DNA from 3 places in the Bradyrhizobium sp. SZCCHNRI1029 genome. Region 2 is predicted to be linked to each of the others. Evidence: predicted binding sites of a transcription regulator. Region 2 holds the regulator's gene; each other region holds the start of a gene.

Evidence for each region. The regulator PhoB, encoded in region 2, activates phosphate uptake and scavenging genes when phosphate is short. The targets are predictions, from matches to a motif close to TGTCATNNANCTGTCAT.
Region 1: QW861_RS02430 (DUF47 domain-containing protein) is a predicted target of PhoB. The motif match lies at 5,410-5,426, and genes of this name have one in related genera.
Region 3: QW861_RS09055 (UDP-2,3-diacylglucosamine diphosphatase) is a predicted target of PhoB. The motif match lies at 2,129-2,145, and genes of this name have one in related genera.

The regions. Positions count from the first base shown of each region.
Region 1 covers NZ_JAUEUK010000001.1:515,908-524,083, reverse strand. The annotation lists gene QW861_RS02460 (ArsC family reductase) at 1-302, shown strand, start outside; gene QW861_RS02455 (ABC transporter ATP-binding protein) at 578-1,333, shown strand; gene QW861_RS02450 (ABC transporter ATP-binding protein) at 1,326-2,072, shown strand; gene QW861_RS02445 (ABC transporter substrate-binding protein) at 2,188-3,411, shown strand; gene QW861_RS02440 (branched-chain amino acid ABC transporter permease) at 3,491-4,354, shown strand; gene QW861_RS02435 (branched-chain amino acid ABC transporter permease) at 4,356-5,324, shown strand; gene QW861_RS02430 (DUF47 domain-containing protein) at 5,468-6,112, shown strand; gene QW861_RS02425 (anion permease) at 6,127-7,134, shown strand; gene QW861_RS02420 (peptide chain release factor 3) at 7,275-8,176, shown strand, end outside.
Region 2 covers NZ_JAUEUK010000002.1:64,094-72,269, reverse strand. The annotation lists gene QW861_RS05970 (nickel-dependent hydrogenase large subunit) at 1-586, opposite strand, end outside; gene QW861_RS05965 (HupU protein) at 583-1,599, opposite strand; gene QW861_RS05960 (HoxN/HupN/NixA family nickel/cobalt transporter) at 1,615-2,736, opposite strand; gene QW861_RS05955 (trypsin-like serine protease) at 2,913-4,229, opposite strand; gene phoB (phosphate regulon transcriptional regulator PhoB) at 4,376-5,083, opposite strand; gene phoU (phosphate signaling complex protein PhoU) at 5,100-5,816, opposite strand; gene pstB (phosphate ABC transporter ATP-binding protein PstB) at 5,847-6,668, opposite strand; gene pstA (phosphate ABC transporter permease PstA) at 6,665-7,546, opposite strand; gene pstC (phosphate ABC transporter permease subunit PstC) at 7,550-8,176, opposite strand, start outside.
Region 3 covers NZ_JAUEUK010000002.1:720,745-728,920, forward strand. The annotation lists gene QW861_RS09045 (tartrate dehydrogenase) at 1-402, shown strand, start outside; gene pyk (pyruvate kinase) at 558-1,976, shown strand; gene QW861_RS09055 (UDP-2,3-diacylglucosamine diphosphatase) at 2,169-2,981, shown strand; gene QW861_RS09060 (threonine/serine dehydratase) at 3,029-4,018, shown strand; gene QW861_RS09065 (caspase family protein) at 4,029-5,708, opposite strand; gene QW861_RS09070 (hypothetical protein) at 5,914-7,509, opposite strand; gene QW861_RS09075 (MFS transporter) at 7,585-8,176, shown strand, end outside.

The DNA.
Region 1 (8,176 bases), on a different contig from region 2:
CCTGGCTCGACGATCACGGCGTCGCTTACGAATTCCACGACTACAAGACCGCCGGAATCGACAAAGCTAAACTCAAGGCATGGAGCGACGAGCTCGGCTGGGAGGTGCTGCTCAATCGCGCCGGGACGACGTTCAAGAAGTTGCCCGACGCGGACAAGAACGGACTCACCGAGAGCAAGGCGATCGCGCTCATGCTGGCGCAGCCTTCGATGATCAAACGCCCGGTGCTCGATCTCGGCGGCCGCCGCGTGGTGGGCTTCAAGCCGGATCTCTACGCAAAGGACGTGAAGGCTGCGAAGTAGTTGGAGCCGCGATCGCCGCGCGCGTGCATGAAAATGCCGGTGGTATGATTTTCTATGTCAGCGGGAAATACCGGCCGATTTCAACGCAAGGTCCGCCGGCCGCCTTGCGACGTCGTTGCCCAGCTTTCCGCCTTGCCTAACTCCCTCGATTGACGGCATATTCCGGCGCGAAGCGGTCGCGGGTGGCGACGAGGAATCGTCCAGCCGTCCGGCAGAGCCGCCGTACAGGAAGAAGCGAGGGCCAGGCGCTGACGGCGCCGGCTTGGGGGGAATCTTTGGCTGACGAGTTCATTCTCGAGACCCACGGATTGACGAAGGAATTCGCGGGATTTTTTGCCGTTCGCGATGTTTCGCTCAAGATCCGCCGGGGCACCATTCACGCGCTGATCGGCCCGAACGGGGCCGGCAAGACCACGTGCTTCAACCTGCTGACGAAGTTCCTGACGCCGTCGGCCGGCAAGATTCTCTATAAGGGTCAGGACATTACGGCGACCGCGCCGGCCGACGTGGCGCGGCTTGGCCTGGTCCGCTCGTTCCAGATCTCGGCGGTGTTTCCGCATATGACGGCGCTGGAGAACGTCCGCGTCGCCCTGCAGCGCCAGCATGGCTCGTCGTTCGATTTCTGGCGCTCCAAGAGCGTTCTGAACCGCTTCAACAGCCGGGCGCTCGAGCTGCTCGACGACGTCGGCCTCAGCGAGTTCGCCAATATTCCGGCAGTCGAAATGCCCTATGGGCGCAAGCGTGCGCTGGAGATCGCGACCACGCTGGCGCTCGATCCGGAGATGATGCTGCTGGACGAGCCGATGGCCGGCATGGGCCATGAGGACATCGACAAGATCGCAGCGCTGATCAAGCGCATCTCCGCCAAATACACGATCCTGATGGTCGAGCATAATCTCAGCGTTGTCGCCAACCTCTCCGACACCATCACCGTGCTGACGCGCGGGCAGGTGCTGACGGAAGGGCCGTATTCTGAGCTCTCCAAGGACGAGCGCGTCAAGGAAGCCTATCTGGGAGCCGGACATGCCTGAGGTGATGACGGCCACGAAGCCAGGGCAGGCGGCTGCGACCAGCACCATTCTCGACGTCAACAACCTCGAGAGCTGGTACGGCGAATCCCACATTCTCCACGGCATGAACTTCAACGTGAATGCCGGCGAGGTCGTCACCCTGCTCGGGCGCAACGGCGCCGGTAAGACCACGACCCTGAAGTCGATCATGGGGATCATCGGCAAGCGCACCGGCTCGGTCCAGTTCAACGGCCAGCAGCTGATCCGCATGACCTCCGACAAGATCGCGCGGCTCGGCATCGCGCTGTGCCCGGAGGAGCGCGGCATCTTTGCGAGCCTCGATGTCCGCGAGAACCTGCTGCTGCCGCCGGTTGTGCGGCCGGGCGGGCTGACGCTCGACCAGATCTTCGAGCTGTTTCCGAATCTGAAGGAGCGGCTGAAGAGCCAGGGCACCAAGCTTTCCGGCGGCGAGCAGCAGATGCTGGCGATCGCGCGCATCCTGCGCACCGGTGCCAGCTTCCTGATGCTGGACGAGCCGACCGAGGGTCTCGCGCCCGTGATCATCCAGCAGATCGGCCACACCATCGCGCGGCTGAAGAAGGAAGGCTTCACGATTCTCCTCGTCGAGCAGAACTTCCGTTTCGCCTCGACGGTCGCTGATCGCTACTACGTCGTCGAGCACGGCAAGGTCATCGACGGCTTCGCCAATGCCGATCTGTCGGCCAACATGGACAAGCTGCATACTTATCTCGGCGTCTGACCAGCGCTAGCGGCGCTGACCTGGCAGTTCCTTCCGCGGTTTTCTCGCGGTTTTCTTGGTAGAATCTCTTGGCAGTTCTCTTGGCAGTTTTCTTGGAAAGTTCTGGAAGTTGGAAATGAAGAGCAAATTCATCGCGTCGCTGCTGCTGGGAACGGCACTCACTCTCGCCGCTGGCAGCGTCGCTTCGGCCGGCGACAAGACCGTCAAGATCGGCGCGCTGTCCGATCAGTCGGGTCTTTATGCCGATCTCGGCGGTCCCGGCTCGACGCTCGCAGCGCAGCTGGCGATCGAGGATTCCGGCCTCACCGCGAAGGGCTGGAAGATCGACGTCATCTCCGGCGATCACCAGAACAAGCCGGATATTGGCACCTCGATCGCGCGGCAGTGGTTCGACGTCGACAAGGTCGACGTCATCGTCGACGTGCCGAACTCGGGCGTGGCGCTGGCGGTGAACAACGTCGTCAAGGAAAAGAACGGCGTCTACATCAATTCGGGCGCTGCGACCTCGGATCTCACCAACGCGCAGTGCTCGCCCAACACGGTGCACTGGACCTACGACACCTACATGCTCGCGCACACCACTGGCCAGGCGCTGGTCAAGGCGGGCGGCTCGACCTGGTTCTTCCTGATGGCAGACTACGCCTTCGGCGCCGCGCTGGAGCGCGATACCACGGCGGTCGTGACCGCCAATGGCGGCAAGGTGATCGGCGGCGTCAAGCATCCGCTCAACACCTCCGACTTCTCGTCCTTCCTGCTGCAGGCGCAGTCGTCGAACGCCAAGGTCATCGGCCTCGCCAATGCCGGCGGCGATACCACCAATACGATCAAGCAGGCGGCCGAGTTCGGCATCAATAAGGGCGGCCAGAAGCTTGCCGCGCTGTTGCTGTTCCTGACCGACGTCAAGTCGATCGGGCTCGACATCGCGCAGGGCCTCAACTTCACCGAGACCTTCTACTGGGACATGAACGACCAGACCCGCGCCTTCTCCGAGCGCTTCGCCAAGCGCATGAAGAACGGCGCGCCGCCGACCATGGTGCAGGCGGGCGTCTATGCCGGCTTGATGCATTACTTCAAGGCGCTGGAGGCGCTCGGCGAGAACCCGCATGACGGCGTCAAGATCGTCGACAGGATGAAGTCGATCCCGACCGACGATGCGCTGTTCGGCAAGGGCGAGATCCAGCCGAACGGCCGCACCATCCACACCGCCTATCTGTTCGAGGTCAAGAAGCCCTCGGAGTCCAAGGGCCCGTGGGATCTCTACAAGCTGGTCGGCTCGGTACCGGGCGACCAGGCCTTCACGCCGCTCGACAAGAGCGCGTGCGCCTTGTTGAAGAAATGAACCGCTGTGGCTCCGGCGGCTGAACGTCGCCGGGGCCGCCATCTTCTGGGAAACGCCGAGAGAAAACAGAAACAAGACGATGCAGGCCCTCTACGCACAGCTCCTGGTCGGACTGATCAACGGCTCGTTCTACGCGCTGCTCAGTCTCGGGCTTGCCGTCATCTTCGGCATGCTCAACATCATCAATTTCGCCCATGGCGCGCTCTACATGATGGGCGCGTTCTGCGCCTATTTCCTGCTGAACCTCGGCGGCATCAATTATTGGTGGGCGCTGCTCCTGGCGCCGATCATCGTCGGCATCTTCGGCATGGTCCTCGAGCGCACCATGCTGCAATGGATTGCCGGGCTCGACCATCTCTACGGACTGCTTCTGACGTTCGGATTGGCGCTGATCATCCAGGGCGTGTTCCAGAACTTCTTCGGCTCGTCCGGCCTGCCTTATGCGATCCCGGATCAGCTCCGCGGCGGCATGAACCTCGGCTTCATGTATCTGCCGGTCTATCGCGGCTGGGTCGTCATATTCTCCCTGGTCGTCTGTCTGGCGACCTGGTTCCTGATCGAGCGGACCCGGCTCGGCGCCTACCTGCGCGCCGCCACCGAGAATCCGACATTGGTGCGGGCGTTCGGCATCAACGTGCCGCGCATGATCACGCTGACCTACGGCCTCGGCGTCGGGCTCGCGGCGCTGGCCGGCGTGTTGTCGGCGCCGATCAACCAGGTGCGGCCGCTGATGGGCGAGCACATCATCATCGTGGTGTTCGCGGTGGTCGTGATCGGCGGCATGGGCTCGATCATGGGCTCGATCATCACCGGCTTCCTGCTCGGCGTGATTGAGGGACTGACCAAATATTTCTATCCCGAGGCTTCCAACACCGTGGTCTTCGTTCTGATGGTCCTGGTGCTCCTGGTGAAGCCGACGGGTCTGACCGGACGGGCGGCCTGACATGACATCCATCACCGACGCAACCCTTCCGATCACCCCGCGCGCCATGCGCGACGAGATGATCGTGTTCGTCATCATGACAGCGCTGCTGGCGATCGTGCCGTGGACCGGGCTGTACCCGTTCTTCGTCATGCAGGCGCTGTGCTTCGCGCTGCTGGCCTGCGCCTTCAACCTCCTGATCGGCTATGGCGGCCTGCTGTCGTTCGGCCATGCGATGTTCCTGGGAACGGCCGGCTATTGCAGTGCCCACGCGCTGAAGGTGTGGGGGCTGCCGCCCGAACTCGGCATCCTGACGGGCGTCGCCGGATCGTTCGTCCTGTCGGTGATCACCGGCTACATCTCGATCCGACGCCAGGGCATCTATTTCGCGATGATCACCCTGGCGCTGTCGCAGCTCCTGTACTTCATCTATCTGCAGGCGCCGTTCACCCATGGCGAGGACGGCATCCAGGGCATTCCGCAGGGCCGGATGTTCGGCATCCTCGACCTGTCCAAGCCGACGGTGCTCTATTACGTCGTGCTGGTCGGCTTCCTCGCCGGCTTCCTGCTGATCTTCCGCACCATCAACTCGCCGTTCGGCGAGGTGCTGAAATCGATCCGTGAGAACGAGCAGCGCGCGATCTCGCTGGGCTACAAGACCGACCATTACAAGCTGCTCGCCTTCATCCTGTCGGGGACGCTGGCGGGCCTCGCCGGTGCGCTGAAGGTGTTCGTCGCCCAGAATGCCTCGCTGACCGACGTCGAGGTCGGGATGTCCGGCCAGATCGTGCTCATGACCCTGGTCGGTGGGCTCGGCACCGTGTTCGGCCCCGTCGTGGGCGCGTTCGTGATCGTCGGCATGCAGCAATATCTGTCCGGCTTCGGCCAGTGGGTGACGGTGATCCAGGGCGTGATCTTCGTCGCCTGCGTGCTCACCTTCCGCCGCGGCGTCGTCGGGGAAATCGCCCATCTGTTCAAGCGATCCCTCTAAGTCATTGATCTGAAAAGAGATCGTTGAAAGGGCAGAAAGCGGTGGATGATCCGGCCACCGCTTCTGCTGGTGCGCGATCCGGAGTATGACAGTTCTGTGACTGGCCGGCCCTGGCCCGTTTCGGAATGGATGGATCTCGTCCCATGCTGCACTGGTTTCGCGCCGTCCTCCCGCGGGAGGAGCGGTTTTTCGATTTGTTCGCCCGCCACAACAAGGTGGTGATTCAAGGCGCCCATGCGCTGCAGGACATGCTGCAGGGCGGCGACGACATCCTCAGGCATTGCCAGCGCGTCAGCCAGCTCGAGAACGAGGCCGACAACATCACCCGCGAAGTGCTGACCGCTGTCCGCCGCACTTTCATCACCCCATTCGACCGCGGCGACATCAAGAACCTGATCACCTCGATGGACGACGCCATCGACCAGATGCAGCAGACCGCCAAGGCCGTGGTGCTGTTCGAGGTCAAGGAGTTCGAGCCGACCATGCGCGAGATGGGCACCTTGCTGGTCGACTGCGCCAACCTGATCGGAAAGGCGTTGCCGCTGTTGCAGGCGATCGGTCAGAACGTGCCGATGATCACCGCGATCACCGAGGAGATGACCAAGCTCGAGGGACGGGTCGACGATCTCCACGACATCGGGCTGAAGGAGCTGTTCCTCAAGCACCGCAACGCCAACACGATGGATTTCATCGTCGGCGCCGAGATCTATGACCATCTGGAGAAGGTCGCCGACCGCTTCGACGACGTCGCCAACGAGATCAATTCGATCATGATCGAACAGGTCTAGGGTAGGGCCGCGCCGTGGACGCTCAACTCGGCCTTCCGATCCTGGTCGGCCTCATCGCCGTCGCACTCGCCTTCGATTTCCTCAACGGCCTGCACGACGCCGCCAACTCGATCGCGACCATCGTTTCGACCCGCGTGCTGCGGCCGCAATATGCGGTGTTCTGGGCCGCATTCTTCAATTTCGTGGCGTTTGGCGTGTTCGGCCTCCACGTCGCCCAGACCATCGGCACCGGCATCATCGATCCCGCCATCGTCGACGCGCAGGTGATCTTCGCTGCCCTGGTCGGCGCCATCGTCTGGAACCTGGTCACCTGGGCCGCCGGCATTCCGTCGTCGAGCTCGCATGCGCTGATCGGCGGGCTGGTCGGGGCAGGGGTCGCCAAGGCCGGCATCTCGGCCACCGTGTGGAGCGGCCTGTCCAAGACCGTGCTCGCGATCGTGCTGTCGCCGCTGGTCGGGCTGGTGCTGGCGATGATCCTGGTCGCGATCGTGTCCTGGGCCTCGGTACGCTCGACGCCGTTCGCGGTCGACCGCGCCTTCCGCATCCTGCAATTCGCCTCGGCCTCGCTCTATTCGCTCGGCCATGGCGGCAACGACGCGCAGAAGACGATGGGCATCATCGCCGTGCTGTTGTACTCGCAGGGCCGTCTCGGCGAGCAGTTCACGGTGCCGTTCTGGGTCGTGCTGTCGTGCCAGGCCGCGATGGCGCTTGGCACCCTGATGGGCGGCTGGCGCATCGTCCGCACCATGGGCCTGCGCATCACCAAGCTCAACCCGATGCAGGGCTTCTGCGCCGAGACCGGCGGCGCCATCACGCTGTTCCTGGCGACGTTCCTCGGCGTGCCGGTGTCGACCACCCACACCATCACCGGCGCGATCGTCGGCGTCGGCGCCGCCCGCCGCGCCTCGGCGGTGCGCTGGAACGTGGCCGGATCGATCGTCTACGCCTGGATCTTCACGATTCCGGCCTCTGCCATCGTCTCGGCGCTGACGTTCTGGCTGGTGTCGGTGCTCCGGCACTGATCCGGGGCGGGCGAGGGGGCAACTCGCCGGTTGGAGTTGCGGTGCAAAACGCCTATATGGAGGGCGCGCGGCGGCCGTGATCCCGCGCCTTTCCCATCAAATCGCCCGCTCTCTGGCCCCGAAACGACGTCCGCCGCCTCATGTCCGATACAAGTTTGACGACCGAACAGCCGTCCCGCTCCGCGCTCTCCGACGAGGTCGCGCGCCGGCGCACCTTCGCCATCATCTCGCACCCGGACGCCGGCAAGACGACGCTGACCGAGAAGCTGCTGCTGTTCGGCGGCGCCATCAACCTCGCCGGTCAGGTCAAGGCCAAGGGCGAGCGCCGCAACACCCGCTCGGACTGGATGAAGATCGAGCGCGAGCGCGGCATCTCGGTCGTCACCTCGGTGATGACCTTCGAGTTCGAAGGGCTGGTGTTCAACCTGCTGGACACGCCGGGCCACGAGGACTTTTCCGAAGACACCTATCGCACGCTGACCGCGGTCGACTCGGCCGTCATGGTGATCGACGCCGCCAAGGGCATTGAGGCGCGCACGCGCAAGCTGTTCGAGGTCTGCCGCCTCCGCGACATCCCGATCATCACCTTCATCAACAAGATGGACCGCGAGAGCCGCGACACCTTCGATCTCCTGGACGAGATCGAGAAGACGCTGGCGCTCGACACCACGCCGATGACCTGGCCCGTGGGGCGCGGCCGCGACTTCATCGGCACCTATGACATCCGCGACGGCGGCGTGCGCCTGCTCGAAGGCGGCGGCGCCAAGACCGGCGCGGCGCAGCAGATCGACATCGCCGAGCTCGGCAAGATCAACGCCAATCTCGACATGAGCCAGATCACCGACGAGCTGGAGCTGGTCAAGGAGGCCTGCAAGCCGTTCGACCTCGAGGCATTTCGCGAGGGCCACCTGACGCCGGTGTATTTCGGTAGCGCGCTGCGCAATTTCGGCGTCGGCGATCTGCTCGAAGGCCTCGGCCGCTACGCGCCGTCGCCGCGCGCGCAGGAGTCGAACCTGCGCAAGGTCGACGCCGCCGAGCCGCG
Region 2 (8,176 bases):
GGAAACCGCGAAACGACGCCGCGATCGCGTTGAGCCGCACGCGCTCGCCGAGCTCGATCGCGCGCGTCGTCCCGCCTGGCTGGAAGGCGAGACTGTGCGGCCATTTGCCGGCGATCAGGCCCATGATCTCGAGCAGCCGCGCGCGGGCAGGCAACGCATCGCGGGCCGCGCTGCCCTTCGTCGCCGCGAAGCGCTCGGCCGTAGCCGAATGCCAGGCATGCGAGGCGTAGGCGTCGCGGGCGAAGTCCGGCATGAAGAAGATGTAGAAGTGCGTCAGATGGTCCGCTGCGTTCTCGGCCGCGTGCGCGATGTTGGCCGCGAGGACGCCGTTTGGCGCTGCCGCAATACCCATGGCCTGGCGCAACGCCGCGGCGGCGGCGATCGATTGCGACACCGAGCAGATGCCGCAGATTCGCGGTGCGATCACCAGGGCGTCCAGCGGCGGCCGCCCCTCCAGGATCTGCTCGAAACCGCGATAGAGCGGCGCCGTCACCTCTGCCCTGGTGACGCGACCGCTCTCGATATCGAGCCTGACCTCGAGATCGCCTTCGACACGATTGAACGGTCCGACCGTGATCCGCGTCATGGACGGCGCTTGTCGCCGGCACGGCCCGGCGGCACCACGACATGATCCGCCGTCGCATTGACTCGGACGCGACGCGGCGTGGCCGATTTCGACAGCGCTGCGAGCGCGACGAACCAGGCCTTGGGCATGTCGGTCGGAAGCCCCACGGGAATGCCGGCGAGCTTGGCCGTCTGCAGATAGTTCTGCGCGCTCTCGAAGCCCGGCGAGGTGCAGGCGATGCAGGCGTAGCCGCCCTTGGTGCAGGAGCCGCCGCCGTTCCACGAGCGCTGATTGCAGTCGCCGACCGCTTGCGTTGCGCGGCAGCCGAGATGCTCCATCAGGCAGCCGCGCTCCGACATCGTCTCCGCGCTCGCCTTGAACTCGTAGAACTCGTTGCGCGAGCAGCCGTGATGCGCCAGGTGATTGGCGATGAAGGTCGGACGGCCGACTGCGTCGAGGCCGTCTGCCGACAGATCGCCCGAGGTGAGCGCCAGCAGGCTTTCCATCATCCAACCCGGATGCGGCGCACAGCCTGCGACGTTGATCACCGGCAGCCCGCGTTTCGAGCGGAAGCCCGCGCCGAGCGCGCCGCCGATGTCGCTGCCCTCGAACTGCAATCCGACCGCATCGGTCGGGTTGATGCCGGCAGCAGGAATGCCGCCATAGGCGGCGCAACTGCCGACGGCAACGACGTAGTCGGCCAGCGGCGCCAGATCGAGCAGCCAGTGATAGATCGAGCGGTTGGTGCCGGCGAGCATGTTGAAGCGGCCGGTCAGGCCAGGTCCGCGCGCCACCGAGCCTTCGAGCACCAGCAGATCGAGCCGCTCGCGACCGTCGCGGATCGCCTCCAACAGCTCCACCACCTCGTCTCCGGTCTGCTCGCTGACGGAGGGATGCCATACCAGATCGATGCCGGATTGGCGCAGCTCGTCGAACCAGCCGGACGCGCCGCTTTCCAGGATCGACATCGTGCAGCCGCCGCAGCTCGCACCCTGCAGCCATAGCATCCTGATCGTTCCCTCAGAGCCGACCATCATAAGGCCCCGCTCCTAGCCCGTCTTAAGCGTTCCGCTTCGTATCACCGGCGGGTTTAGCGCCCCCGCATGAACACTGGCAAGCGCTTCCCCGGGGATAGCCTCGGAACCGCGCTGGCTGCGACCGAGCAGCATGGCGACCGCCCAGATCAGTCCGAACAGGCCAATCGCGACGATCCCGAGATTGGCGACATCGTCGCCCAGCGCGGTGGCGACCCCCGTCCATCCCCCGGTCAGGCCAAGCCGCGGCGCCAACAGCGTGATCGCCTCGAAGCCGCCGATCACCAGCGCGATGGCAACGGATGCGCCGGTGATCACGAGGTTATAGCGCAGCTTGCGTGCGGGATCGGTCAGCGCCCAGCGATAGGCGCCCGCCATCAGCATGCTGTCGGCGGTGTCGACGGTGGCCATCGCAGCCGCGAACAGCGCCGGAAACACCAGGACATGGGCGAGGCTCGCGCCGCGCGCTGCCTCGGTTGCCGACAGGCTGAGAAGCCCGATCTCGCTCGCAGTGTCGAAGCCGAGACCGAACAGGAAACCGAGCGGATACATGTGCCAGGCGCGTCCCACCAGGCGGAGCACCGGGCGCAGCAGGCGGATGAGGATGCCCCGTCCGGAGCTTCCGGCGGTTTCCATCTCGGACTGCGGCTGTGCGGCGCGGCGCCAGAGGTTCACGAACAGAATGAGGTTCGCCAACGCGATCAGCAGCAGGAAGCCGGCCGACACCGACGTGCCGATGACGCCGCCGATCGCCCTGATCGCGCTCTCTTCATCCAGGAGGTCGGCGCCGGCGATGAGGCTCACGACGATGGTGGCGATGACGACGACGCTGGAATGGCCGAGCGCAAAATACAGGCCGGCGGCGCGCGGGGCGCTACCGTCCTGCACCAGCTTCCGCACGACGTTGTCGATCGCCGCGATGTGATCCGCATCGACCGCATGGCGCAGTCCGAGCAGCCAGGCCAGCATCGCGGTGCCGACGATGGCGGGCCGGTCGGCGTAGAGCGCGAACGCCCAGGCCCAGGCGAGCGCGTTGGCGGCGACCAGCCCGCCGACGAGCGCAACGTTGCGGCCGGGCTGCGATCGCCACCACAGCAGCCGAGGGGCACGAGGATGATCAATTTGAACAATCGTCATACTCGGACTATAGCAAGAGCCAGGCCAGTTCGGTAAAGCCCCCCGCTGCAGGCAAAAGCTGCAGGAAAACGTGGGCGGCCCTTCCCGGATTGCCCTCTCGCTTGGCAACCCGCTATCCAGTCACGCACAGTTCATGACCAGCGGCGGGACATCTTCTTCTCTCGCCCCTCCTTCGCTCACCGCATCGAGGCACTCTGTGCCGTGATCTCGCGCCGCACGACCGCCTCGAACTGGCTCGCGGGGGCTGCGAACATCAGCCGGGTCTCCTCGTGGAACGCCGAGAAGATGCCGACCACGGCCGGCTGTCCGCCGACTTCGGCCATGATGGGGGAGCCCGAATAGCCGAAATTGGCGAGGCAATGCACCGTCAGCAGCATCCCGTCCTTGGTCATGCCGGCGCTGCAATTGCGCTGGCCGGTCGGCGAATAGCGCCGCTCCTGGCCGTAGCCGATCTCGGAGATGGTTCCGGCCGAGGTCGCAGCCTGCAATTCCTCGCGCGTCAGCGCCTTGACCGCGACCGGCTTCGACGGCAGCGCGTCCTTCAGCACGATCAATGCCCAATCGGCGGGCGAGCGGTCGAGCGACCACCTGTCGTGCCGGGTCGGGACGAAATCGGGCGCCACGATCAGCTTGTCGGCGACCGACGATGCCGCCGGCGTGCCCCTGTTCATGCCGGCCAGGAAGCGGACGTTGCCGGGGCTGACCTGCGCCACGCCGTTGAACACGCAATGCGCCGCGGTGAGCACGACGCGCGGCGCGACCAGCGTGCCGGTGCACCAGCCGCCGGTCGAGTATTGCGCGACGGTGACGACGCCGATCGACGACGCCGGCCACGAGGTGGGATCGACGACCTCGCCGATGTGACGGTCGAGCCCGAGCAGTTGCTCCGGACGCGGAGCGGCGATGCCGGCCTCCGCCGATTCCGGCTTCGGCCGCCAGGCCGCAATGGCAGTCTGAGCCTGGACGCGCTGCGGCTCGGTCAACTTGACCCGCTGCACGTCGCGGCCGGCCGATCGCACGCCGCTACGGCCCGCCATCACCAGCCAGGCATAGCCCTGCACGACGTCCTGTTTCACACCGCGGCCGTCGAGCAGCATCAGGCCGAGCATGTATTGCGACTGGGCGAAGCCCTGCGCCGCGGCGCGGCTGAACCAGCGGCCGGCTTCGCCGTAATTGCTCGCAACACCTTCGCCGTTGACGTAGGCGATGCCGAGATAGTGTTGCGCGACGGCGAGCCCCTGATCGGCGGCCTTGCGGTACCACGCCAGCGCCTCGGCGGGGTTGCGCGGTTGGCCCCAGCCGAAGGCGTGCATGAAGCCGACGTCGAACTGCGCCCGCGCATCGCCCTTGGCGGCCAGCGGCAGCAGCCGTCGCATCGCCGCCGCATGCTGCCCGTTGCCTGCCGCCGCGACCGCGTCTTCGAGCTCGGCGGCCGTGGCGCCCGCCGCGCCGCCGAGCAGCACGGCAAGAGATATGATGATGGTCTTGATCAAGGGCGTCCGCTGGGACCGAAACATCGTGACGGCCACGAAGCAGACACGATCAAGACGGCGGCGGCGTGGCGGAAAGCGGACCGCGATCTCCTCAATCGGGCCGCCTCGCGTCTCACACCTGCTGCGTCCTCACGCCGGATCGCCCCTTACACCTGCTCGCTCTTGGCGAAGCGATCATCGAGCGCATAACCGGCGCCGCGCACGGTGCGGATCGGGTCCTGCTCGCGGCCGGGATTGAGCAGCTTGCGCAGGCGGCCGATATGGACGTCGACGGTGCGCTCGTCGATGTAGATGTCGCGGCCCCAGACACTGTCGAGCAGCTGCTCGCGGCTGAACACGCGGCCGGGATGCTCCAGGAAGAACTCGAGCAGGCGGTATTCGGTCGGGCCGAGATCGATCGGCCTACCAGAGCGCGCCACGCGGCGCTTCTCGCGGTCGAGCTCGATGTCGCCATAGGACAGCACGGTCGCCAGCCGCTCCGGACTCGCCCGCCGCAGCAGGCCTTTCACCCGCGCCAGAAGCTCCGGCACCGAGAACGGCTTGACGATGTAGTCGTCGGCGCCGGTCGCGAGGCCGCGCACGCGCTCGCTCTCCTCGCCGCGTGCGGTGAGCATGATGATCGGCAACTGCCGGGTCTCGGTCCGCGCCCGCAGGCGGCGGCACAGCTCGATGCCGGACAGGCCCGGCAGCATCCAGTCGAGCACGACGAGATCGGGAACACGCTCCTTCAGGCGCGTGTCGGCTTCGTCGCCGCGCGCCACTGTCTCGACCTCGTAGCCTTCGGCCTCGAGGTTGTAGCGCAGCAGCGTCGTCAGCGCCTCCTCGTCCTCCACCACCAGAATTCGGGCGCCCATGTCTGAACCGTCTCTCTCAGTTGCCGGGGATCGTCGATGCGAAGCTCGTCATGTCGCCCTTCGGGCGCTTGTCCATGATCTGCTGGCCTTCGATCATATAGAACACCGTCTCGGCGATGTTGGTCGCGTGATCGCCGATGCGCTCGATATTCTTGGCGCAGAACATCAGGTGGATGCAGAACGAGATGTTGCGCGGATCCTCCATCATGTAGGTCAGGAGCTCGCGAAACAGCGAGGTGCAGATGGCATCGACTTCCTCATCGCCCTTCCACACCGTCATCGCCGCCGGCAAATCGTGCGCGGCATAGGCGTCCAGCACCGTCTTGACCTGCGACTGCACGAGATCGGTCATGTGCTCGAGCCCGCGGATCAGCTTCAGCGGATGGAAGTCGCTCTCCAGCGCCGCGACGCGCTTGCCGATGTTCTTGGCGAGGTCGCCGATGCGCTCCAGATCGGTCGCCACGCGCATCGCGCCGACGATCTCGCGCAGGTCGACCGCCATCGGCTGTCGCCGGGCGATGGTGAGAACGGCGCGCTCCTCGATGATGCGCTGCAGCTTGTCGACCTCGGCGTCGGTGGCGACCACCTTCTGGCCGAGCGCGATGTCGCGTCGCACCAGCGCATCGACGGAATCGACGATCAGCCGCTCGGCGAGGCCGCCCATCTCCGATACCAGACGGGTGAGGTCCTGCAGATCGCTGTCGAACGCCTTGGCGGTATGTTCACTGGCCATGATGATCTCCTGAAGACAATGTCGTCGGCGTCAGCCGAACCGGCCGGTGATGTAATCCTGGGTCCGCCGATCGCTCGGCGAGGTGAAGATCTTGCTGGTGTCGTCGAACTCGATCAGCTCGCCGAGATACATGAAGGCGGTCTTGTCGGAGACGCGCGCCGCCTGCTGCATGTTATGCGTCACGATGGCGATCGTATAGTTTTCGGCGAGTTCCTGGATCAGCTCCTCGACCTTGGCGGTCGAGATCGGATCGAGCGCCGAGCACGGCTCGTCGAACAGGATCACCTCCGGCCGGACCGCCACGGTACGCGCGATGCACAGCCGCTGCTGCTGGCCGCCGGACAGCGACAGGCCCGAGGCGTTGAGCTTGTCCTTGACCTCGTTCCACAACGCGCCGCCGCGCAGCGCCTTCTCGACCCGGTCGTCCATCTCCGACTTGGAGATCTTCTCATAGAGGCGGATGCCGAAGGCGATGTTCTCGTAGATCGTCATCGGGAACGGCGTCGGCTTCTGGAACACCATGCCGACCCGGGCACGCAGCAGGTTCAGATCGAGCTTGGGATCGAGGATGTTGGTGTTGTCGAGCATCAGCTGCCCGGTCGCCCGCTGCCCCGGATAGAGATCGTACATCCGGTTGAAGATGCGCAGCAGCGTGGACTTGCCGCAGCCGGACGGGCCGATGAACGCGGTGACGCGGTTGGTGCCCAGCGACAGGTTGATGTTCTTCAGCGCATGATGGTCGCCGTAGTAGAAGTTGAGGTTGCGCGCGGTCACCTTGGCCGGCGCATCCGGAAGCGCCTTGCCGTGAAGAGCGTGATTGGGCTGACTGACGGAGACGGACAGTTCGGTCATTTGGTGTTCCTCTCGGCGCCGAGAATGCGTGCACCGATGTTCAGGGCGAGCACGGCCAGAGTGATGAGAAGGGCTCCGCTCCAGGCCAGTTGTTTCCAGTAGGCATAAGGGCTCTGGACGAAATTGTTGATGGTGACGGGCAGGTTCGCCATCGTCTTGGAAAGGTTGAGGCTCCAGAACTGGTTCGACAGCGCGGTGAACAGCAGAGGCGCGGTCTCGCCGGCGACGCGGGCGGTCGCCAGCAGCACGCCGGTGATGAGGCCCGAGCGCGCCGCCCGATAGGCGATGCGGCGGATCACCAGCGAGCGCGGCAGGCCGAGCGCAGACGCCGCCTCGCGCAGCGGGTTGGGCACGAGCAGCAGCATGTCCTCGGTGGTGCGCAGCACCACCGGGATCACGATGACCGCCAATGCAAGGGAACCCGCGAGTGCCGAGAAGCCGCCCATCGGCACCACGACCGCACCATAGATGAACAGGCCGATGATGATCGAGGGCGCCGACAGCAGGATGTCGTTGATGAAGCGGATCACCGAGGTCAGGCGGTCGTTGCGGCCGTATTCGGCGAGATAGGTGCCGGCGAACAGGCCGAGCGGCGCGCCGATGCCGACGCCGATGATCGTCATGATCAAGGAGCCGACGATGGCGTTGCGCAGGCCGCCTTCGCTGGAGCCGGGCGGTGGCGTGTCGGCGGCAAAAACCTGCAGGCTGAGGCCGGCGAGTCCGTTATAGAACAGCGTGAACAGGATCAGCGCCAGCCAGGTGACGCCGAACATCGCGGCAGCAACGCAGAGGCCGCGGATCACGATGTCTCTGCGGCGCCGGCGCGCATAGATCGGATTGACCGGCGCATCGAGTGTAAGCGTGTCAGCGCTGGACATGGCTTATTTTCCCGCCTTGGCTTCGAGCCGCATGAGCATCAGCCGCGCGCTCGCCAGCACGAAGAACGTGAGCACGAACAGCAGCAGGCCGAGCAGGATCAGGCTCGACTGGTGCAGCCCGTCGCTCTCCTGGAATTCGGAGGCGATGGCGGCCGAGATCGTGGTGCCCGGTGCGAAGATCGAGGATGAGATACGGAACGAGTTGCCGATGATGAAGGTCACCGCCATCGTTTCGCCGAGCGCACGCCCCAGCGCCAGCATGACGCCGCCGATCACGCCGACACGGGTGTAGGGAATGACGACGCTGCGCACGACCTCCCAGGTGGTGCAGCCGACCCCGTAGGCGGCTTCCTTCAGCACCGGCGGGACCGTCTTGAACACGTCGACCGAGATCGAGGTGATGAACGGAAGCACCATGATCGCCAGGATCAGCGAGGCGTTGAACAGGCTGAGATAGGACGGCGGACCGGCGAAGATGTCCTGCAGCACGGGGATGCCGGCGCAGAGATTGATCATGAACGGCTGGAACGTATAGGCCAGGAACGGCCCCAGCACGAAGAAGCCCCACATGCCGTAGATGATCGAGGGAATGCCGGCGAGCAGCTCGATGGCAAGTCCGATCGGACGGCG
Region 3 (8,176 bases), 660 kb from region 2:
ACCGTGCGCATGACGCTGCAGCCGAAGAGCCTCGACACCATCGTCGCGACCAATCTGCATGCCGACATCCTGTCCGATCTCGCCGGCGCGCTGGCCGGCAGCCTCGGCGTGGCGCCGACCGGCAACATCGATCCGGAGCGGCGCTTCCCGTCGATGTTCGAGCCGATCCATGGTTCGGCGTTCGATATCACCGGAAAGGGCATCGCCAACCCGGTCGCGACGTTCTGGACCGGCGCGCAGATGCTCGAGCATCTCGGCGAGACGGACGCGGCCGCGCGGCTGATGGCTGCGGTCGAGAAAGTCTGTGCAGCCGGCATCCTGACCCCCGATGTTGGCGGCACGGCGACGACCAAGCAGGTGACCGACGCCGTCATCGACGCGATCCACGGCTCCAACGCCTGAGGCGTGCTGTTCTCTTGCACAATTCTGGCGTGTTCCGTGTCGCGCTTGCAATGGACGCTGCGGGGCGTATATCAGCGCTTCCGCTGCGTCCGCGCATGCCAATCACATGCGTGTCATAGAGACGCGAGACACGGCTTAAGGAGAAAGGACACATCATGCGTCGTCACCGTCGAGCCAAGATCGTCGCGACTGTCGGTCCCGCGAGCAATTCTCCGGAGATGCTGAAAGCGCTGTTCCTCGCCGGTGTGGACACCTTTCGTCTCAACTTCAGCCACGGCACCCAGGCCGATCACGCCAAGGTCCATGCCGCGGTCCGCGCCCTCGAGAAGGAAGTGCAGCGGCCGATCGGCATCTTGATGGATCTGCAGGGTCCTAAGATTCGCGTCGGCACGCTGCGCGACAAGAAGATCCAGGTCGAAGCCGGCGAGACGATTCGATTTGTTCTCAACGGCACCGAGGGCGACAAGACATCGATTCCGTTGCCGCATCCGGAAATCTTTGCGGCAGTCTCGCCCGGTCACGATCTTCTGATCGATGACGGCCGCGTGCGCGTCCGCGTCACCGGCCTCGGCGACGACTGGATCGAGGCCAAGGTGATCGTCAGCGGCGCGATCTCCAATCACAAGGGCGTCAATCTGCCCGGCACCATTCTGGAGCTATCGCCGCTGACGGCCAAGGACCGTTCTGATCTTGCCTTTGGGCTCGACCTCGGCGTCGACTGGGTGGCGCTGTCGTTCGTGCAGAAGCCGTCCGACGTGCTGGAGGCGAGGGGCCTGATCAATGGCCGCGCCGGCATCATGTCCAAGATCGAGAAACCGGCGGCGCTGGAGCGGATCGACGACATCATCCAGCTCTCTGACGCGATCATGGTTGCGCGCGGCGATCTCGGCGTCGAGATTCCCAACGAGGACGTGCCGGGCAAGCAGAAGGAGCTGGTGCGCGCCTGCCGGCTCGCGGTGAAGCCGGTGATCGTCGCGACGCAGATGCTGGATTCGATGGTCGCGACGCCGACGCCGACGCGCGCCGAGGTCTCCGACGTCGCGACCGCGATCTATGACGGCGCCGACGCGGTGATGCTGTCGGCGGAATCGGCCAGCGGGCAATATCCGCGCGAGGCGGTGGCGATGATGGACAGCATCATCAAGGCCACCGAAGGCCACAAGATGTACCGCTCGATCGTCGAGGCGACGCAGCCGGGCGAGGAGCAGACGCCGCCGCATGCGGTGGCGACCGCGGCGGCCGATCTCGCCTCGGCGATCCACGCCAAGGCGATCGTGGCCTATACTTCGAGCGGCACCTCGGCCTCGCGCGTTGCGCGCAAGCGGCCGAGCCTGCCGATTCTGGCGATCACGCCGAATGAGGACACCTCGCGGCGGATGTGCCTGCTGTGGGGCGCGCACAGCGTGCTGTCGCAGGACGTGCAGAGCTACGAGGAGATGGTCGAGCGCGCGACCTTCTTCGCCGTGCAGGAGGAGTTCGCTGAAGCCGGCGACCTGCTCGTCGTCGTCGCCGGCATTCCGTTCGCGCAGACCGGCACCACCAACAATCTGCGCGTCGTCACCGTGCCGAGATAGGAGGCTGATTTTCCCTGTTCGCGCTGCCCGCCTGTCGCCTGATTGTCGCACCCCGCTGGTATCGCGGGGCAGTGACGAGGGACATCGCGAGTCGTCAAACGAGCGGTGTCCGGTCGCGGTCCGGCAGGATGGGTTCTGCCGGTGCGGCGTTTCGTCATCGCGGTGTCATCAGGGACTGTTAGGTGGGCGCGCATGGGACTTGAGACTGCTGGTGAAGAAAGCCCGGCTCGGCGCTTTCGGACGTTGTTCATCTCGGACGTTCATCTCGGAGCCCGCGGCTCGCAGGCCAATCTCCTCGTCGATTTCCTGCGTCACCATGATGCCGACACGATCTATCTGGTCGGCGACATCATCGACGGCTGGGCGCTGAAATCGAGCTGGCATTGGCCGCAGTCGCATAACGACCTGGTGCAGAAGATGCTGCGCAAGGCGCGCAAGGGCGCCAAGATCGTCTATGTCCCCGGCAATCACGACGAGTTCCTGCGCGGCTATTACGGCACGCATTTCGGCGGCATCGACGTCGTCGAGAACATCGTGCACACCGGCACCGACGGCAAACGCTATCTGGTGATCCACGGCGACATCTTCGATCTGGTCGTGCAGAATGCGCGCTGGCTCGCCCATCTCGGCGACAAGGCCTATGACTTCGCCATCCAGATGAACCGTCTGGTCAACTTCTTCCGTCGCATGTTCGGCGTTCCCTATTGGTCGCTGTCGCAATGGGCCAAGCAGAAGGTCAAGAACGCCGTCAACTACATCGGCGCGTTCGAGACGGCGCTGGCCTCGGAGGCGCGGCGGCATGGCGCTGATGGCGTGATCTGCGGCCACATCCATTGCGCCGTCATCCGCGACCAGGACGGCATTCGCTACATGAATTGCGGCGACTGGGTCGAGAGCTGCACGGCGCTGGTCGAGCACGAGGACGGCCGTTTCGAGATCCTGACTTGGACCGATCCGCAGCGGCAACCCGCGCCGGTTCCGCAGCTGGCCGCCCGCGCCGCCTGACACCGGTTCCCTTGCCTCTCGGCAATCGGGCGCGGTAAAATAGGGGTATGACAGCTCATTCCCCGATCCTGCCCGTGACCGCCGCCGACATCGAGGCGGCGGCACGCGTCCTCGCGCCCGTGGCCGTGCGGACTCCGCTGCTGCCGGCTCCCGTGCTCAACGAGCGGTTCAAAGCGAACGTCTTCGTGAAGCCGGAGGTGCTGCAGCGGACCGGCTCGTTCAAGTTCCGCGGCGCCTACAACAAGCTGGCGTCGATCCCGGAAGCAGCGCGCGGCAACGGCGTCGTCGCATTCTCCTCCGGCAATCATGCGCAGGGCGTCGCCCATGCCGCCACATTGCTGGGCATGGACGCCACGATTGTGATGCCCTCGGATGCGCCGGCGGCCAAGCGCGAGCGCACCAAGGCGTTCGGTGCCGACGTCGTGCTCTATGATCGCGATCGCGAGGACCGCGAAGCGATCGCGCGCGACATCGCAGCAAAGCGCGGCTCGACGGTGGTGCCGCCCTATGACGATCCCTACGTCATCGCAGGGCAGGGCACCGTCGGTCGTGAAATCGCCGAAGATCTCGCGGCGCTCGGCCTGTCGCCGGATCTGGTGATCGTCCCGGCTTCGGGCGGTGGACTGCTTGCCGGCGTCTCGACCGCGGTCAAGGCGCGCTTTCCCAACACCCGGATGGTCGTGGCCGAGCCAAAGGGTTTTGACGACCATGCGCGCTCGCTACGGGCCGGCCACCGCGAGGCGCACGACGCAAAGGGCCGGACCATCTGTGACGCGCTGATGGCGGCGATTCCAGGCGAGATCACCTTCGCCATCAACAGCCAACTGCTGTCGGCCGCGGTCGAGGCTTCGGATGAGGAGGTGGGGCGCGCGGTCGGCTTTGCCTTCCGGGAGCTGAAGCTCGTGGTCGAGCCCGGCGGTTCGGTCGGGCTTGCAGCATTGCTGGCCGGCCGGCTGGATGTGGCGGGCAAGACGGTGGTGATCGTTTTGTCCGGCGGCAATGTCGATGCTGAGCTCTACGCCAGGCTGATCGCCTGACGATCAAGCCTCAGTGAAAGCTGAGGCCGCCTTTTGCAAATCCCCCGCCGCCCATCCGCAGTCCGGACTGCGCGACGTGCGGCGTGCTCCGCGCCGGGCCGCCCTGCATCCCGCCTTGGCCACGCGCCATCGACGGATGCGACGCGTTGATGTTCGGCTTGAACGGTCCGGAATTGCCGGGGAAGGGACGCCGCACTTCGCGGGCGTCGAATGGCCGCCCAGGACTGCGCTTCAGTGGATCGCGCTGGATTTTCGTAGCCACGGGCGGATTTGTCGGCGGCACGATCCTGTCGCGCAACTTGGTCTGAGCGATAGGCCCGGGATCGACGACCTTGTTGGGACCCGCGTTGTTGATGGCATTGCCTTTCGTGACCACCGTTGGCGGCAGCGGTCCGTGCGGCACGGTGGCGGCCGGCAGCGTCGGTTGCGGGGCTGGATGGCTCTGGATCTGCGGACCGGGATTGAACGGTCGCGCGATCGGTGCCAGTTGCGGTGGCATCATGAGACGGCTCGGTTGCAGCACGGGGATGGGCCGAGGCTGTCCCTGCAGCCGCAGTGCGACCGGCGCATATGGGCTGTCGGCATAGGATTCACGGAAGCTCTGATAGGCGGCCGGCGAATTCGCCAGCACGGCCTGGTGCCAGGCCGTGGCCTGCACGAGGCCGGCGAGCAGTGCGCGGATGCGGTCGGCGAGCGGATCGCGCGGATACAGCTCGATGAACTCGCGATAATATTGCGGACGGTTCTCCGACAGCACGTAGTCATAGGCCTGCCGCACGGAACGGCTCGGCAGGTTGGCCGCCATCTGGATCACCGGCGTATTCTCGGCAGGGCGCGCCGCCGCGACCAGCGTATCCCCGAAGAAGGTGAAATCACTGGTCAACGAGGAGCTTTCCCATGGCGTCTGTCGTCCGTCGGTGCTCTGGTTCACCTGTAGGCGAATGCGCTTGAACAATTGCTCGATCGGCAGGTTCGGCTGCCGCGCCAGGTTCAGGAACGCCTGCGCGTACGGGCTGTGCTCGCCACGCCCGTCGAGCGCCTCGGCGCCGGGCGAGGTCGAGTATCCGAGGATGGAGCCGTTCGGCGCGTCGACGATGGCAAGTCCGCGTCCGGCATCGTTGATGGCAGGGAATGGATTGTTGCGGCAGGCGTCCAGCACGACGATCCGCATGCGGCTCGGGATGGCGTCGAGCGTTGCCATCAGGTCCACCAGACGGATGGTCCCCGTCGTCAGGTCGGAGGGCGCTGAGATACGGGCATCGATCGGGATCAGATAGTTCTCGCCCGCGAGCTGAACCCCGTGGCCGGCGTAGTAGACCATTGCCACGGTGTTCGGGCCGTGTGCTGCCACCCGGCTCGAGAAATCCTCGACGACCTTGAGCATCTCGTTCTGCGTCAGGTCGGTCGCCGTGATCACCTCGAAGCCGGCCGAGTTCAACAGCTTGGCAACAGCATGGGCGTCGTTGTCCGGGTTCTCCAGCGGCGGCGCGTTCTGATAGCTCGCATTGCCGATCACGAGCGCGACGCGTGGCTCGGCTCCTTGAGGGATCGCGGCGGGCGTGTTGCTCTCCTTGGCCGGTGAGGGAGCTGCCAGCGCGCGCGGTGGTGTGTGAAGGTTGTCGAGCTCACTGCCGGCGGCGAACGCCGAGTCCGGGCCGACCCAGGCCATCAGGCCCAGCAGCGCGGACATGAGCAGGGATTTCCAGGCGGATGTTACAGCGCGAAATTTCGGAACGGACACGGCGTTCTCCTCGAGCATGCGCAAAGCGAATGGCTTGAGGATCAGGCTACGCAGATCACGCAGCAGCGTACGTGATCCGCGTCACCCATCAACGCGGCACCTTTCGGTGCTCAGCGATCGAGGTTCAACAGGAGGCGGCCGAGATGCACTCGCCCTACGAGAAGAATGCGATCTTCTCAGGCTGGGTCATGCGACGGATCGGCGCCAACGAGTCGTTGGCGGGTGCCTGCGGCCGCTGCAGAAGGCCGTTCGACAGCAGCGTCGATCCCAGCGACGGCTCGTAGGCAGGCTTGGGCATCGCGGACGCGCTGGTGCTGTGAGCCGCGGCGGCGGTCGGGCGGACCTGCTGGATCGGCGCAACGTCAGCCTTCGGGGCCGCTGCGGGAGATTGAGCTGCGACCGCAGCCGCCACGGCGGCCAGGGTCTCGATGGTGATCGCCTCCGGAAGCGGTGGCGATACGGGCACGCTGGGGACCGGCGCCGGGGCTGCAGGCGAGGCCATGCGCGGGGCCGCCGCGGGCGGGGCCGGCATCGGCGGAGCCGACATCGTGGGCGCAGCGGGAGCCGGCGCCGCGCTGGCAACCGGGGCTTCTGCCGTGGTCAGCACGAGATCCGGCTCCGACGGCGCTGTCTCGCTGAAGCTCGCGACGATGTCGTCGTCGACCGAGGTCGGCTCCTCAATGTCGAAGCCGAGCGTCCTGGCCCGGCTGAACTCCTCATCGTCGATCGGATCGGGGGCACCCATCTCCGCCGCGACCAATTCCAGGATGGCTTCGTCGTGGGCTTCTGCGGCGACGGCGTCATCCAGGGCCGCCGCGGCGTGCTGCTCGATCTCGAGCAGGGCTTCGTCCACCGACGGCTCGGTCGCAGCTTCCGGGGGCTGCACCACCGCCGAAGCGGCGGTGTCGACCATCCTGGCCTCAACCGCTGCAGCCGCCATGATCACAGCATCAGCGCCGGAGGATGTCTCGACCGATTCGATCGCGGCCACTGCGGCAACGAGCGGAATGGTCATCTCAAGCCCGGCTTGGGCCGCCTCCATCTGTTCCGGCACGGGCTGCGGCTCCGGAGCCACCTGTGGCTCAGCCGAGACCGTCGCCGCCGCAGTCGGACCCGATGCGACATCGGGTGTCGGCGGGGCCGCAGCTTCGGTCGCCGGTTCGATCTCGTCAGCCGCGGGCGGAATGCTTGCTTTCTCCGCGTCGAACTCCTTCAGCCGCGTCTTGATGATCTCGAAGGCCGCAAGCAGCGCGACCTTGGGGTCGGCGCACGCAAGCTGGTCGCAGGCGGCCTCGATCGACGTGACCTGTGAATCGATCAGGTCGCAGATCCGCGAGTCCGCACCGATCTCGCGCCAGCGCCAGGAAATTTCCTTGATGATTCGGATGCCCTTGCGCACCGGCGCCAGGTTCTGCTCGAGGGCCATGCTGTCGACCGCAGTGGCGGCGGCGAGTGCGGCGTCTTCGACCGTGGCGCGGATCGCGGCCAGCGCTTCGGGCAGTGCCTTGCTGTCGGCCTGCTCGAACTCCTGCTGCTGCTGACGCTGTGAGGCCAGCGCATGCTCGATGCGGGCCACCGCGTCGAGCACCATGCTGGTGTCGGCATTGCGGTTGCGCTTGGCGTATTCGCCAAGGAACCAGCGGCCTCGGGACGTCTCCATGAAGGCGTCGCGGATCGCCTCGTAATCGGCCTCGTTCGGCTGAGCCGCACGGGCGGATATCGGCGAGAGGGCGAAGACTTCATCGACCATGGCAAACCTATCGCGCACATTGCTGCGCGTTGGCATAACGATCACCATGATATTGATCGAATCGCAATTGAATTGATGCCACTGTCCCGACAAATCTCCACCACATCGCCGGTATTGTCGCGCCGATTCGCGGACAGGTTGGGGCTGTTCTATGGCGCTGTGTTCGTGCTCTCGGGCACGCATCTGCCGTTCTTTCCCGTATGGCTACGGGCGATCGGCCTGGATGCCGCATGGATTGGGGTCATCGTTGCGGTTCCCGCCGTAACCCGCTTCACCGTCCTGCCGCTGATCACCGCGGTTGCCGAGCGCCGGCAGGCCCTGCGCGCCGCGATGCGGCTGACCACCTTCGCAACGGCATCGGGCTTTGTGGCTCTTGCCTTCCAGCGCGAACCCTGGCTGGTATTCCTGGTCTACGTGGCAACCTGCTGTCTCTGGACACCCGTTGTCCCGCTGACGGACGCTTATGCGCTCCGTGGCGTGATGAGCTATGGCCTGAACTACGGTCGCCTGCGGCTGTGGGGATCGGCCGCATTCATCGCCGGAACGCTGCTGTGCGGCGGGCTGGTCGACTTCGCGCCGTCGTCCGAGCTGATCTGGATCATCGTCTCGGTCGCGCTGTGCGGTGCGGCAAGCAGCCTGCTGCTGCAGGCGCTGCCGCCGCTGCCGC